DNA from 3 places in the Paenibacillus sp. J53TS2 genome. Region 2 is predicted to be linked to each of the others. Evidence: predicted binding sites of a transcription regulator. Region 2 holds the regulator's gene; each other region holds the start of a gene.
The links. The regulator Rex, encoded in region 2, represses fermentation and respiration genes when NADH is low (regulators of the CRP and FNR family bind a similar motif). The targets are predictions, from matches to a motif close to TTGTGAAATATTTCACAA.
Positions count from the first base shown of each region.

Region 1: a site for Rex is predicted at 2,698-2,715, ahead of adhE (bifunctional acetaldehyde-CoA/alcohol dehydrogenase). Genes of this name have one in related genera too.
Region 3: a site for Rex is predicted at 1,902-1,919, ahead of KJS42_RS05790 (cytochrome ubiquinol oxidase subunit I). Genes of this name have one in related genera too.

Region 1 is NZ_BOSK01000004.1:4,304-9,551, forward strand. It holds gene nirB (nitrite reductase large subunit NirB) at 1-292, shown strand, start outside; gene nirD (nitrite reductase small subunit NirD) at 325-672, shown strand; gene KJS42_RS10050 (formate/nitrite transporter family protein) at 757-1,539, shown strand; gene KJS42_RS10055 (Crp/Fnr family transcriptional regulator) at 1,709-2,425, opposite strand; gene adhE (bifunctional acetaldehyde-CoA/alcohol dehydrogenase) at 2,865-5,248, shown strand, end outside.
Region 2 is NZ_BOSK01000004.1:186,660-191,907, forward strand. It holds gene dinG (ATP-dependent DNA helicase DinG) at 1-1,362, shown strand, start outside; gene KJS42_RS10995 (redox-sensing transcriptional repressor Rex) at 1,381-2,049, shown strand; gene KJS42_RS11000 (amidohydrolase) at 2,046-3,344, shown strand; gene KJS42_RS11005 (cell wall elongation regulator TseB-like domain-containing protein) at 3,373-3,858, shown strand; gene KJS42_RS11010 (phosphotransferase) at 3,956-4,957, shown strand; gene KJS42_RS11015 (hypothetical protein) at 5,110-5,248, shown strand, end outside.
Region 3 is NZ_BOSK01000002.1:265,087-270,334, reverse strand. It holds gene KJS42_RS05800 (hypothetical protein) at 1-1,453, shown strand, start outside; gene KJS42_RS05795 (nitrous oxide-stimulated promoter family protein) at 1,443-1,856, shown strand; gene KJS42_RS05790 (cytochrome ubiquinol oxidase subunit I) at 2,005-3,414, shown strand; gene cydB (cytochrome d ubiquinol oxidase subunit II) at 3,401-4,417, shown strand; gene cydD (thiol reductant ABC exporter subunit CydD) at 4,417-5,248, shown strand, end outside.

The DNA.
Region 1 (5,248 bases), 180 kb from region 2:
TTCGCTATGCAAGGTAAAAACCGATGAGGAACTGATCGAGCTGTGCGGTGCAATCATGCAATATTACCGTGAAACCGGCAACTACTTGGAGAGAACGTCGGAGTGGGTGGAACGGATGGGGCTCGAGCACATTCGCTCGGTTGTCGTCGACGACACCGAGAACCGCAAGGCGTTGATGGAACGGATTGAATTTGCCTTGACTCAAGTGACGGATCCTTGGCAAAAAGTGCTGAACGACGATGATCAACGCGGTAAATTGTATCATTCGTTGGAAATGAGCAACCAGCTGTAATGTAGCGTCTAAAGCGAAAGGGGTTATCAAGCATGAAGATGGAGTTGAGTGGTGATACGTTTTACCCTGTGGGCGCCTTGGAGGAGTTCCTGCCACAGATCGGTCGGGTGGTGGAATTGGCCGGTCAGTCGATCGCGGTGTTTCGTACGTCGGATGGTCGCATTTTTGCGGCATTAAACCAGAATCCCCATCCGAAGGGCGGACCGCTGGCCGAGGGCATCGTTTCGGGTCATTATCTGTATGATCCATTGTACGATTGGAAAATCGACCTGACCACCGGACAGGTTCAAGCGCCGGATACCGGCCAGGTGACGATGTTTCCGGTCAAGGTGGAAGAGGGACAGGTTTTCGTTGCCGCAGCGGTGCTGCAGCAAGCGTAGCGGGATGAACTGAAGCGCGGTGATCGAGAGGTCGCCGCGCTTTTTTTGAAAGCAAGGCAGGCTTCATATGGGGGAGGAACACAAATGTTTACGCAAAACGTGGAAGCGATCGTGGAAGCGGCCGTCAAGAAAAAAGAAAAGATGAACGAAAGTCTGCCACGGTATCTCGTGTCGGCCATGCTGGCAGGGGCGTATGTCGGGTTGGGCATCATTTTGATCTTTAGCATCGGTGGGCCGTTGGCTGCGGTCAAATCGCCATATCAGACGATGCTGATGGGGATGTCCTTTGGGCTGGCCCTGACGTTGGTTGTGTTTGCTGGCTCCGAACTGTTCACCGGCAATAATATGTTCTTTACGGCTAGTACGCTCGCGAAGCGGACAACGGTTGGCGATACGGCGAAGAACTGGACTCTTGTTTTTCTAGGCAACCTGGCAGGTGCGTTGGTGCTTTGCCTGTTAATCGTCGGCAGCGGTTTGTTTAAGACGGCCGCGCCGGAGCATTTGATCTTTGCCGCTTCCGCCAAGAAGATGGGGGCTCCGGTGACAGAGCTGTTCTTTCGCGGGATTCTATGCAACTGGCTTGTTTGCTTGGCACTTTGGATGGCGAACCGGGCCAAGGAGGATATCGCCAAACTCGTCTTGATCTGGTGGTGCCTCTATGCGTTTATCTCGAGCGGGTACGAGCATAGCGTGGCCAATATGACTTTGCTCAGCTTGTCGCTGCTGCTACCGAATCATCCGGATACGGTTACGGTCGCTGGATGGTTGCACAACATGGTGCCGGTTACACTAGGCAATATGGTTGGCGGCGCCGTGTTTGTCGGTATGGCATATTGGTTCATTTCGCCTGTGCGCAAGAAGGCGTAGGACATAACAGGAGCTGAGAATGATCCCCCAAGTTCGTCTATCATAGACGAGGCTTGGGGGATTTGCTTTGTTTTATATGAAGAAGAACAAAGCAAAAAACCGTCCAACCAAAGAAGGGACGGTTCGATACGCTAGCACTAGCGTCTATTGGTGATGAAGCTGCGGGCAATTAGATACGGCAAATTTCGTTCGGGCATAGCTCGCAGTGACAAATATCCTGCAGCATCACCAGGTCTTTGATCACGATCATGCCGTTCTCGTACTCCAGCGCGTCTTTCTTGCGCAGATCGCTCAGCATGCGGTTGACGCTCTCGCGCGTTGCTCCGATCATGTTGGACAAGTCGGTGTGAGTGATCTTCTTGTTGATAAGAATCGTGTCTCCATGTTGTTCGCCATACGTATTGCTAAGGCGAATCAGTGTCGAGCACAATGCGCCTGGTTTGCCGTACATCATCAAATCACGGAATTTCGTCTGGGTCAAACGGTGATGGATTCCCATCCATTTCATGAAATCGATGGCGAAATCGCAATGCTGGCAGATCATGATTTCCAGATCCTTTTGCTCGATGACGCCGATTTCGCAGTCTTCGATGACTTCGGCGGTGAAGCTGTGCTTCGTGCTGAAGAACGGATCGGCCTGACCGACCATGTCGCCGCGACCATACATGTAAAGGATCAATTCCTTGCCTTCATCTGTCGATTTGGTCAACTTCACGCGGCCGCGCTTGATGTAGAACAGTTTATCGGAAAAGTCACCTTCCCAGAACAAATGCGTCCCCTCGGGATATGCTTTGTCTTTCATCGTAACGAGAAGGCGATTGAAGTTTTGCTCTGTAAAACAGCTCGTATTACCGCGGGGCAGGGTGGCATTTAAAATTTCACTCATCATCGATTTCCCCTTTGTACTCCAAATTTTTCTGAAAATTTTAAATTAATTATATAACGTTTTTTCGGTTTTTTGGGGGCCGTAAAGCCTGAAAAAGTGTCGAAATTTCAACATTGTGAGAAAATTCACTTTGTCAGATGGTAGAAATGCGCTATGTAATGCGCACAATAACAGGCTTGGGCTTACAAAAATCAATTCAAAATTTTCACACAATGTAAAGTATATATGAAAATAAAATCATGGCAAGTGAAAACTTTCAACTTTTTTAAAGTATGTGAAATAATTCACTATACAAAGACCATCCCCTGTGCTATGATCAAGACATAAAGAGAAGCACACAAGCTTCATAAGGGTTAGCTTGCAAGTGAATTTTTTCACGAGACATTGATCACCCGTACCTGCAGGCAAAATCCTTAAACCACTTAGGAGGATGAGAGAGATGGCCGTTAAAAACGAAGTGGCTCCAAAAGCACAGGCAACCGCGCAAGATTACATTCAAACTTTGATCGACAAGGCGAAGAAAGCATCCGAAGCCTTCATGAGCATGGATCAAGAGCAAATCGACAATATCGTGCAAGCCATGGCTTTGGCGGGGCTCGACAAACACATGCATCTCGCGAAACTGGCGATTGAAGAAACGGGCCGCGGGGTGTACGAGGACAAAATCATCAAAAACATGTTTGCGACGGAGTACATCTGGCATAGCATCAAGTACGATAAAACGGTAGGCGTAATCGAAGATAGTCCTTACGACAACTTCCAAAAAATCGCCGAACCCGTGGGAATCATCATGGGGATTACCCCGGTGACAAACCCAACGTCAACCACCATCTTTAAATCTCTGATCGCCATCAAAACACGTAACCCGATCATTTTCGGTTTCCATCCATCCGCTCAAGCCTGCAGTACGGAAGCCGCTAAAATATTGCTCGAAGCTGCCGTTAAACACGGCGCACCGGCCGATTGCATCCAGTGGATCGAAAATCCTTCCATGGATCGCACGAACGCTCTGATGAATCACCATGACATCGCCTGCATCTTGGCTACCGGCGGATCCGCAATGGTTAAAGCCGCTTATAGCTGCGGCAAACCGGCACTGGGTGTTGGCCCTGGTAACGTTCCTTGCTTCATTGAAAAGAGCGCAGACCTGGATCAAGCGGTCAACGACCTGATCCTTTCCAAAACGTTCGACAACGGCATGATTTGTGCATCCGAGCAAGCGGTCATTATTGAAGAACCGATTTTCGACCAAGTGAAGAAGAAAATGATAGCCAACGGTTGTTATTTCGTTAATAAAGATGAAGCTGCGAAGCTGACTGCAGGCGCGATCATCGCCGACAAATGTGCAGTGAATCCTTCGATCGTCGGCCAACCTGCGGTAAAAATCGCGGAAATGTGCGGCATCGACGTGCCGGCTGGAACGAAAATTCTCGTTGCTGAAATCGAAGGCGTGGGTCCGAAATTCCCGTTGTCTGCTGAGAAATTGAGCCCTGTACTCGCTTGCTACAAAGTGAAAAACGCGGAACAAGGCATCGAACGTGCTCTGGAAGTCGTTCAATTCGGCGGCATGGGTCACTCCTCGGTCATCCACTCGGATAATGAAGAAGTGATTCAAAAATTCTCGGAACGGATGCCGACTTGCCGGATCCTGGTAAATCAGCCTTCCTCGCAAGGCGGTATCGGCGACATCTACAACACGAACCTGCCGTCGCTGACGCTGGGCTGCGGATCGTATGGACGCAACTCGACTTCGTCGAACGTCACGGCTGTCAATCTGATCAACGTGAAAAGGGTGAATCGTCGTACCGTGAATATGCAATGGTTTAAAGTGCCTAACAAAATCTACTTCGAGAAGAATTCGACGCAATACCTGGCCAAAATGCCGGACATCTCCCGCGTGCTGATCGTCACTGACCCGATGATGGTGAAGCTGGGCTATGTGGAAAGAGTGGAACACTATCTGCGTCAACGCCAAACGCCGGTTGCTATCGAAGTGTTCTCGGATGTCGAACCGGATCCATCGACGACGACCGTGGAACGCGGGACCGAGCTGATGGCCAAATTCCAACCGGACTGCATTATCGCCTTGGGCGGCGGTTCGCCAATGGATGCGGCGAAAGGCATGTGGCTGTTCTACGAATATCCGGATACCGACTTCCATAACCTGAAGCAAAAATTCATGGATATTCGCAAACGGATCTACAAATACCCACGTCTGGGACAAAAAGCGAAATTTGTTGCGATTCCAACAACGTCGGGTACGGGTTCCGAAGTCACCTCGTTTGCGGTTATTACGGACAAAGTCAACGGCAACACGAAATATCCTTTGGCGGATTACGAGTTGACGCCGGACGTGGCGATCATTGACCCTGAATTTGTATACAGCTTGCCGAAGGTTGCGGTAGCCGATACCGGTATGGACGTACTGACACATGCAATCGAAGCTTACGTGTCGGTGATGGCCAACGACTTTACGGACGGCCTCGCGATCAAAGCGATCCAACTGGTGTTCGAGTGGCTGGAGAAATCCGCGCTGACCGGCGACAAACTGGCCCGCGAGAAAATGCACAACGCTTCGACCCTGGCGGGTATGGCGTTCGCGAACGCATTCCTCGGCATCAACCACAGCTTGGCGCATAAATGGGGCGGCCAATACCATACGGCGCATGGACGCACGAATGCGATCCTGATGCCGCATGTGATCCGGTACAATGCGAAGAAACCTACGAAATTCGCCGCTTGGCCGAAATACACGAACTTCGTGGCCGACGAGCGTTACGCGGAAATCGCCCGTATCCTGGGACTTCCGGCTCGCACGACGGA
Region 2 (5,248 bases):
TTTAAAGACAGCAAGACAGGGCAGTTGGCTAATCTTCGGAGCTCGATAGATGCGTCGTCCGCGGAGAAAGCTGCGGAATGGTGCGCAGTGATCGATGGCATCTACCCAACGTTGGTGGATGTGAAAGAGAGCTGGGACAAGCTCAGCGAGCTGCTGTTCAGCTTGATGCCGGATCGCAGCGATGCGGCCCCCGGCGATCCGGGGCAATTCGTATATCGGCTGCTGCCGACCCGAAAGCCGAAGGATTGGGAGACACTGACCGCGCTCGAAAACCAGATTTACGTGGGTCTGGGCGACGTGCTTCGCAAAGGGGATCGTCTCATGTCTGAGATTCGGGAGGAGCAGGATGATTATGCTGCGGAAAGCCTGCTTACCGATATCAGCGGCTTGTTTAAGGATTTAGCTGGAGAACGGGAATCACTGCGGTTCTTCATGAAGCTGGAAAGCGAAGACACGGTTTATTGGATGGAAGCCAACGGGAATTACCGCAGCCGCTCGCTGCAAATGTACGCGGTGCCGATTGACGTTAGCGCCCAGTTGAAGGAATTTTTCTTCGATCGGAAAAAAAGCGTCGTTATGACTTCCGCGACATTGTCAGTCGATAAGTCGTTTCAATATATGATCGAGCAGTTGGGTCTGACGGAGGCGGCGGAAGAGGAACGGTTGATTACGTCGATGTTGCCATCTCCGTTTAATTACCGGGACCAGGCACTCTTAGTCATTCCACGTGATTTTCCGAGCGTAAAGGGCAGCGTGGGAGATGATCACTTCATTAACACGTTGGTGCAGTCGTTGGCAGATTCCGCGGTGGCTACGCAAGGCCGCATGCTGGTGCTGTTTACGTCCTACCGGATGCTGAGACAGGTGTATGACCCGCTGAAAGAGTTGCTCTCGGCGCAGGGGATCACCGTCATCGGGCAAGGGATGGACAGCGGTAGCCGTACCAAGCTGACTCGGCGCTTCCAGGGTCAAAATGCATCGGTGCTGCTGGGGACGAGCAGTTTCTGGGAAGGGGTAGATATCCCCGGCGAGGCGCTGACAAGTTTAGCGATCGTGCGGCTGCCTTTTCAACCGCCGAACCATCCGCTGGTGGAAGCCAAGAGTGAGCGACTGCAGCGGGAGAAGAAAAACCCATTTATGAAGTTATCCGTCCCGCAGGCGGTTATCCGCTTCAAGCAAGGATTCGGGCGACTCGTCCGTTCCTCGCAGGATCGTGGCATCGTAATCGTTTATGATACCCGTATCCTGGAGTCTTACTATGGGAAGTATTTTTTATACTCTTTGCCCGGACCGAAGATGGAGCATATGCCGATGAATCAAATGGTACCTCGCATCTCGGAATGGTTGAATCCCGAAGCCTAAACCGCTTTATTGATCGCATTGAAGAATAGGGGGAAACGAAGCATGAAGTCAGAAAAAATTTCGGACGCCGTCGTCCGCAGACTGCCGGTTTACCTGCGTTTCTTGAACGAACTCAGCCGCAGGGAGGTCCCCACGGTCTCCTCGCAGGAGCTGGGCCAGAAGTTGGATCTGAATCCCGCGCAAATCCGCAAGGATTTAGCGTATTTCGGCGATTTTGGTCGGAAGGGGATCGGCTATGACGTGGCTTACCTAATCGAGAAGATTCAACAGATTCTCAACCTGGACCAGCAAATTAACGTGGCGTTAGTCGGTGCCGGTAATCTAGGGCAAGCCCTTTCGAATTATAATGCTTATTTGAAGGATAATATGAAAATCGTCGCCGTGTTCGACGCATCGCCAGCAAAGATCGGTACCCAAATCAACAACATCACGATTCAACCGATTGAGGAGCTGGTAGCTACGGTACGAGCGAATAATATCCGTATTGGGATCATAACGGTACCTGACACAGAAGCCCAGCGCGTGGCAGACGAGCTGGTTGCGGCCGGGATCGGAGCCATCCTGAACTTCGCGCCAACGATTCTCAAGGTGCCGTCGGAAGTGCGGATTCATGCGGCCGATTTCACTACAGACCTGCTTAGCTTGGCATATTATCTGGAGGATGGAAAGGAACAAGCCAACGTATGAGTCGTAAATGGTTAATTAAGAACGGGACGTTTGCCGTACTGGAGACCAATCGCCCCGTGATTCATGGATATATGCTTGTTGAAGGCGATTCGATCACCTATATCGGAGAAGAGCGCCCGGAAGGCGTGGAAGGCGCCGAAACGTTTGACGGCAAAGGCTTGTTATTTTTGCCAGGACTGATTAACACCCATGGTCATGCGGCGATGTCGCTGTTGCGCGGTTATGGGGATGACATGGTACTGCAAACCTGGCTGCAGGAGAAAATGTGGCCGATGGAAGCCAAGTTTACCGCTGCTGACGTTTATGCCGGAACGGCGCTGTCCGTACTGGAAATGCTTAAAGGCGGTACGACCACGTTCTTGGATATGTACGATCAGATGGACGAAGTCGCCAAGGTTGTCGAGGAATCCGGCATTCGCGCCGTACTGATGCGCGGAGCGATCGGGCTATGCTCGCCGGAAGAGCAGGATCAGAAGCTTAAAGAAGCGATCGCGTTTGCCCAGAATTGGCACGGTAAAGCGGAAGGACGCATCACGACGATGATGTCGCCTCATGCGCCATATACCTGTCCGCCGGCTTTCATCGAGAAGTTCGTACAAGCCGCCCACGATCTCGATCTACCGATGCATACGCATATGTCGGAGACACGCGCCGAGGTGGAGCAGAACGTGAACGATTACGGCGTTCGCCCGGTAGAGCACCTGCGGAAGCTGGGCATGTTCTCCCGCCCGACGCTGCTCGCCCATGCCGTACATTTGACGGACGAGGAAATCGAGGTCTTGGCTTCTCATGGCGTTACCGTCTCTCATAATCCGGGTAGCAACTTAAAGTTGGCCAGCGGCGTTGCCAGAGTACCGGAGCTCCTGAAGAAGGGAGTCGTGGTATCGCTGGGTACTGACGGTGCAGCCAGCAACAATAACCTGGACATGCTGGAGGAGATTCGTTTGGCCGCGCTGATTCATAAAGGCGTATCCGGGGATCCGACGGCGATTCCGGCTCTAGAAGCACTCAAGATGGGGACGGAGTACGGCGCGAAGTCGGTCTTCTTGCCGAACACCGGGAAGCTTGCGGCTGGCATGAAGGCGGATTTCATCGCCTTGAACACGGAGCAGGCTCATTTTCTGCCGCGAACGGATTTCATCTCGCACACCGTGTATTCTGCTGGACCAAAAGACGTCGAACACGTTTGGGTGAATGGCAAACAGGTCGTCAAACACGGGGCTTGCCTGACGCTTGATGAGGAGCGTATTCGGCACGACGCTCAAGCTGCGTTCGAGGGACTGCTGGCACGGTAATACGCTAGGATAGGAAAGGAAGAGAAGGTTGAGGAAGCGAACCCAATGGATTCTGCTGTCCATCGTGATCCTGTTGATCGTGCTCCTTGGTCTCCACCGGTTTTATCTATACATTCATGAGGATACGTGGAGAGCCGAAAGAGAGGCCGTTCAACAGGCGAAGCAGGAGACGGACCTGGTCCAGGGAGACGAGGTGTGGAAGTCGGTATGGGATGAAGTCACCTGGGTCGTGCAGGGGGAAGACGAATCCGGACGTAAAATGATGGTTTGGCTCCGAGAAGGACAGGACCCTGAGGTGCGATTGCTATCGGAAGGGAAGTCCGAGAATCAGGTTCGAGCCATCATCAAACAGACGTTGCCGGGTATCCAGGTTGTCCGTCTGCTGCCGGGCATTTACAATAACCAACTGGTCTGGCAGCTGTTCTACAAACAGAAGGACCACCACTATTATCGGTTCTTCAGTTTTACAACGGGCGAACCGCTACCGGAAGTGTTCACCCTGCCGAATCGCTGACGGGTCGTCGTAAATAGAAATATTCCTAATAAACGGTTTCGAGGTTTAGGCGAAAAGCCTGAATGGCGAGACCGTTTTTTTGTAAGGAGGGAAAGGCATGGAGTTGCTCGATCCTGCAGGGCAAGAGAATAAGGTGTGGGAAGACTTGAAACAAGCGTTTAACCATCATTTTTCTAGTCCAATCCGGCAGGCTATTCCTATTAAAAGAGGTTGGTTAAATTATAAATGGAAAATTACCACGGATTTCGGTGAATTTGTGCTTAAGCAATATAATAGGGAGCGGTTTAAGTCCTATCGGCCCGAAACGTTGCAATTGGCCTTATCGCAACAAATGCGATTAAGTGAACTTGGTTTTCCGTGCCCTTCGCTTCTTACCTCGAACGGGAATAGGATGCTTGAGTCGGACAGTGGTGAAAAGTTCATTGTAATGGGGTATTGTCAGGGACTACTGGTTCCGCCGGGACAAGCCAACATCCATCAAGTCTATGATTTAGGACGGGTCACAGGCCAAATGCATCGGTTTTTGAATGACGGGACGTTGGGACGGAAGGAATCCGCCTTGTTTTGCCCTCCCGCTCGCGAGGAGCGATTGGAGCATTGGATTACGCTTCAGGAGCAAGCTCTTCGCAGCGGCAACCTCTTATTGTCGAGTGAGATTGAAACGCAACGCATTGCAACGGAAAACGTTGACCTGGGACGATTTGAACAGATTGCATCGGGGTGGGCGCATCGGGATCTTTGGATGGACAATTTGCTGTTTAACGAGAGTTCTGTGGCTGCGGTCTTGGATTTCGATCGCTTCAATTATGATTATCCCCGGCTCGATGTTGCTCGAGCTGTGATGTCATGTGCGTTTAGCGATCACTTGGACCTGACTCTGGCTACTGCATTTATGGAAGGGTATCGACAGGAGGTAGAAGCCCCATTTGAGACGGGGTACTTAACGACATCCCTGCAAATGCTGTGGTACATGGAATGTGTCTGGTGGATTCATGGGCAGATGGATCCACATAGCGCGCCTCCCGCGCGCTTCGCCAGGGAGATGAAGTGGCTGGCGGAAAATATCAACCGCTTGCCAGTGATGCTTGAGAATTTGTAGCATTTCGGGGTAGAACTGCTAGCTTCAAATTTTAAATATCTTCACACTTTCCTTCGATATTTGATATACGATGTGATATACTCATATTTGTAGTTTTGATAGACGGGTTGATATACTACAGAGATGATTATTATAGATAAGGGGGACATCACGTGAAACTGCGTATTGGACCAATTGCTGCAAGCATCGCTATTTCCGTCCTTGTGTTGTTTGGTGGATGGTTCCTGTATCGGCAATGGGCGATTGAACGTCCGCTGGAGAATATCGTAAAAAGTGTGGATGGTGTAAATC
Region 3 (5,248 bases), on a different contig from region 2:
TTTTGGCGGACTCAGCTCGATGTTTGTATTGATGGGGGACAATTTGCTGTTTCAGATGAGCATCCTGTTCGGCATTATGATGTTTATGGTCATGACCGCGATGATTTCCGATTTCTCCTCGGTGCTGCTGGACATCCGGGATCGGAGTATCCTGGCGACCAAGCCGGTAAACCGCCGCACGATTACGATGGCGAAGACAGTACATATTTTTATTTATTTGTTTTTTCTGACCGGAGCGATCGCAATTATTCCGCTGGCGGTCGGACTGTTTCGGCAGGGGATCGGTTTCTTTACCTTGATGCTGCTGGAACTGATCCTGATGGACTTGCTGATCGTGGTGCTGACCGCGCTGCTATATTTGGTTGTCTTGCGCTTTTTTGACGGCGAGAAGCTGAAAGATATGATCAATTACGTGCAGATCGGCATGACGATCACCATTGCGGTGGGGTATCAGGTGTTGGTCCGACTATTTGATTTTACGGCTATGGATGTTGTCTTTAAGCCGGCGTGGTGGCAGTACCTGCTGCCTCCGGTATGGGTCGGTGCCTCCTTTCAAACGGTGCTGCATCCGGGGGGAGGTTTAAGCTATGCCGGGCTGGCGGGATTGTCCATCCTTGTTCCGTTGGCGGCCTTTCTGCTGTACCTGAAGCTGATGCCGGCGCTGGAGCGAAACCTGCAGAAGCTGGCGGAGCCTAGTGCCAAGGGCACGAAGGGTTCGGGGAAGGCGCTGCGCCGAATAGCGGATCTTCTTTGCTCTACGCCGCAGGAAAGCGCATTTTTTCGATTTGCCTGGTCATTGATGGGCACAGAGCGGGAATTTAAGTTGAAGGTATACCCTTCCTTGGGCTTTGCGATCGTGTTTCCCTTTATCTTCTTGTTCTCGAATGGGCTGGATCAAGGGTTGGAGGGGATATCGGGCACCCGGATGTATTTGTTCATTTATTTTAGCGGGATTATGCTGCCCACGATCATCATGATGCTGCGTTACTCAAGCCGATATAAGGCGGCCTGGATCTACCAGACGGCCCCGATTTCCGGTGAAGCGCCGATCTACAAGGGGGCTTTGAAGGCCTGCCTGGTCCGGTTGATGTTGCCCTTGTACTTGGTGGAGGCTGCGATATTCGCAGTGTTGTTCGGAGTTTCCATTCTGCCGGACCTGATCGTAGCAGGACTGGCGATGCAATGTTTCGCCATCCTTTGTTTTCTATCCCTACGCAAGGGACTCCCATTCTCGGAGCCGTTCGAAGCGGCGGGGCAACAAAATCAAACTTTCGTCATCATGGGGCTCATGCTGCTGCTGGGCGGGTTCGGCTTGCTGCACTGGCTGGCGACGATCATTCCATTTGGGGTTGTTGCCTATGGCGTCCTGATGATCGCAGGGGCATGGTTGGGTTGGAGGATGGCCTTCCGGATGCGTGTTACGGAAAAGGAGGAAGCGCCAAATGGCAACTAGCGCCAGTGGGCCGCGGATTCGTCGCGAAAAGAAAACTGTGGCCCTGATGATCGCGTTGTATTGCCGTAAAATGCACGGCGCCAACGGGCAGGCCGATCTGCGGCAACCGCAGGCGGCCCGTGTTGAAGCAACCCCTTTATGCGCTGAATGCGCCGAGCTTCACCGATATGCCGAGCAGCGGCTGGACCGCTGCCGGTTCGGGGAAGGCAAGACAACCTGCTTGGCATGCCCCGTGCACTGCTATGCGGCCATCCAGCGGGAGCAAATCCGCAGGGTGATGGCTTTTGCCGGACCGCGGATGTTATGGCATCACCCGATTTTGGCGGTGAGACACCTGCTCGATGGGCAAAAGAAAGCCATTTCACAGGAATGTCAAAATTCAGCGACTACGAAAAAACGTTGATCTGATGCGGTTTTATGAGCAAAATTAGAATTTGTGACATTTCTCATGTGATTTCTGTCACAAAATTATTATTTTTTGTCCGTTCGTTTTCATCATCCGGTGATAGAATTCACATTAGATAATAATCATTAGAAAGTAGGGAAAAGAAATGCTGGATCCGATTGTGCTTGCTCGCCTTCAGTTTGCAGTGACAACGATTTTCCATTTCTTCTTCGTCCCGGTATCCATCGGTCTGGTGCTGCTCATCGCGATCATGGAAACCATGTACGTTACCAAGGGGAAAGAAGAATACAAACGGATGGCGAAGTTCTGGGGGAAACTGTTCCTTATCAATTTTGCGGTAGGGGTCGTGACGGGGATTCTTCAGGAATTCCAGTTCGGCATGAACTGGTCGGATTATTCCCGGTTCGTCGGGGACGTTTTCGGTGCGCCGCTGGCGATCGAAGCGCTGTTTGCTTTCTTTATGGAATCGACGTTTATCGGACTTTGGATTTTCGGTTGGGACCGTCTATCCAAGAAAGTCCATCTGCTGTGCATCTGGCTGGTCGCTTTGGGAACGACGGTTTCGGCGCTTTGGATTCTGGCCGCCAACTCGTTTATGCAGCATCCGGTCGGTTTTGAGGTGAATAATGGACGTGCGGAGATGAACGATTTCTTCGCTTTGGTCACCAATGGACAATTGCTGGTGGAGTTCCCGCACACGGTTCTGGGCGCTTTTGCCACCGGGGCTTTCCTGATCGCCGGGGTCAGTGCGTATAAAATGTTAAGACGTCAGGATACCGCCTTCTTCAAAAAATCGTTTACGATCGGCATCATCGTCGCATTGATCGCTTCGTTTGGGACGGCGTTGTTCGGTCACCAACAAGCGCAATATTTGGTCAAGACGCAGCCGATGAAAATGGCCGCCTCTGAAGGCCTTTGGGGCAAGTCGGGCGACCCTGCGCCTTGGACGTTGTATGCCCATATCGATTCGAACGATGGCAAGAACAATTTTGAAATCAAAATTCCTTACCTGCTGAGCTTCCTGTCCTACAGCAAGTTCTCCGGCGAGGTCAAAGGCATGCACGAGCTGCAAGCCGAATACGAGCAAGCTTACGGTCCTGGGGACTACATTCCCCCTGTTCGGACGACCTTCTGGAGCTTCCGGATCATGATCGCCGCCGGCTGCTTGATGATCGTGCTTGGGTTGTACGGCGCGTATCTGGCTTGGCGCAAAAAGCTCGATAATCCGAACACCTGGTTTTACCGCTTTATGTTGTGGTCGATTTCATTGCCGTTTATCGCGAACACTTCCGGCTGGATCATGACGGAATTCGGACGTCAGCCGTGGACGGTATTTGGGCTAATGCAGACGAAAGACAGCGTTTCGCCAAGCGTAACGGGCGGACAGATCCTGTTCTCGCTGATTGCCTTTACAGCGATCTATTCGGTGCTCGGTGCCGTGTTGGTTTACCTGTTCGTGAAAGTCATCAAGAAGGGACCGAATGACGAAACGGGAGACGGCGCGGATCATTCGGCGGATCCATTCGGTAAGGAGGGATATCATGCTGTCTCTTAATGAGCTCTGGTTTGTCCTTGTCGCGGTGTTGTTTATCGGCTTCTTTTTCCTGGAAGGTTTTGACTTCGGGGTGGGAATGAGTACCAAGTTTTTGGCTAAGAATGATATGGAACGACGCGTCCTGATCAATTCGATCGGACCGTTCTGGGATGCGAACGAGGTTTGGCTGTTGACGGCCGGCGGCGCAATGTTTGCCGCTTTCCCGAACTGGTACGCCACGTTGTTTAGCGGATATTATACTCCGCTGGTCGTATTGCTGCTTGCTTTGATTGCGCGGGGCGTTGCCTTTGAGTTCCGCGGTAAAGTGGATAGCGGGAAATGGAAGGGGACTTGGGACTGGGCGGTTTTCATCGGCAGCCTGCTGCCTCCGTTCCTGCTGGGCGTCGTATTCTCCGGCTTGCTGAAAGGGTTGCCGATCGGCGAAGACATGGAAATGAAAGCCGGATTGTTCGATATGGTTAACCTGTATACCTTGGTTGGCGGCATTACGGTCGTGATGCTTTGCCTCGTGCATGGGCTGCTATTCGCTTCCTTGCGGACAACCGGGAGCTTGCAGGAACGGGCTCGCAAGCTAGCTCATAAGCTGCTCATTCCGCTCGCTGCCCTGTTTGTGATCTTCGGCGTGATGACGTACTTCGAAACCGACGTGTTTGAAGTGCGCGGTGTGTTGATCAGCTTAGTAGCGGTCCTGGGCGTCGCCGCCTTCGTGCTGGCTGGCTGGTTCATCCGTAAACAAAGAGACGGCTGGGCGTTTGGGATGACGGGCGCGATGATCGTGTTGTCGATCGCTGCGGTATTTGTCGGCTTGTTCCCACGGGTCATGGTCAGCTCGATCAGCGATGCCTTCTCCTTAACGATCGATAACGCGGCCTCCGGGCACTACTCCCTGAAGGTCATGACCATCGTGGCGTTAAGCCTGCTACCGTTCGTGCTGGGGTATCAAATTTGGAGTTATTTCGTCTTCCATAAACGCGTACACGAGAAGGAGCATTTGGAATATTAATGGGACGCGGATTAATGAAAATCACGGGGATCAAGCAGGTCATGGGGTTCATGGCCTTGCTGACCCTGGTTCAAAGCTTTGCAATCATCTGGCAGGCCAAATGGTTGGCGGAGATCGTCTCCGCTCTGTTTGCCGGGGCCAAGCTGCAGGAACAAGCCGGCGGGGCCGGTTTGTTCCTGCTTGCTTTTATCGTGCGGCAGGTCTGTGGCATGCTGCAGCAGAGAACGGCGTACGCTTTTGCCGAGGAAACGGGTCGTACCCTGCGGGAGCGGGTGCTGGAGAAGTTGTTCCAGTTGGGGCCGCGGTTTGCCGGAACGGAAGGAACCGGAAATTTGGTAACTCTCGTCTTGGAAGGCGTGACGAAATATCGTAATTATCTGGAGTTGTTTATTCCGCGCATGCTGGCAACGGGTTTAACGCCGGTTCTGATTTTGGCCTATGTTTACAAGTTGGATCTGGCTTCCGGGATTATTCTGACGCTGACAATGCCGATCCTAATCGCCTTTATGATCCTGATCGGGCTTGCGGCGCGCAAGCAAACCGAACGTCAGCTGAAATCCTACCGCACCTTATCGAATCATTTCGTTGATTCGCTGCGCGGGCTGGAAACGTTGAAATTCTTGGGGCGCAGCAAAGCGCATGTGACTTCGATCGAGCGGGTTAGCGACTCCTATCGGTCGGCAACGATGCGAACGCTCCGGGTAGCATTCTTGTCCTCGTTTGCTCTGGATTTCATTACGATGTTATCGGTCGCTTCGGTGGCAGTCAGCTTGGGGCTGCGGTTGGTTGATGGCGATATGGTGCTGCTACCGGCATTAACCGTGCTGATTC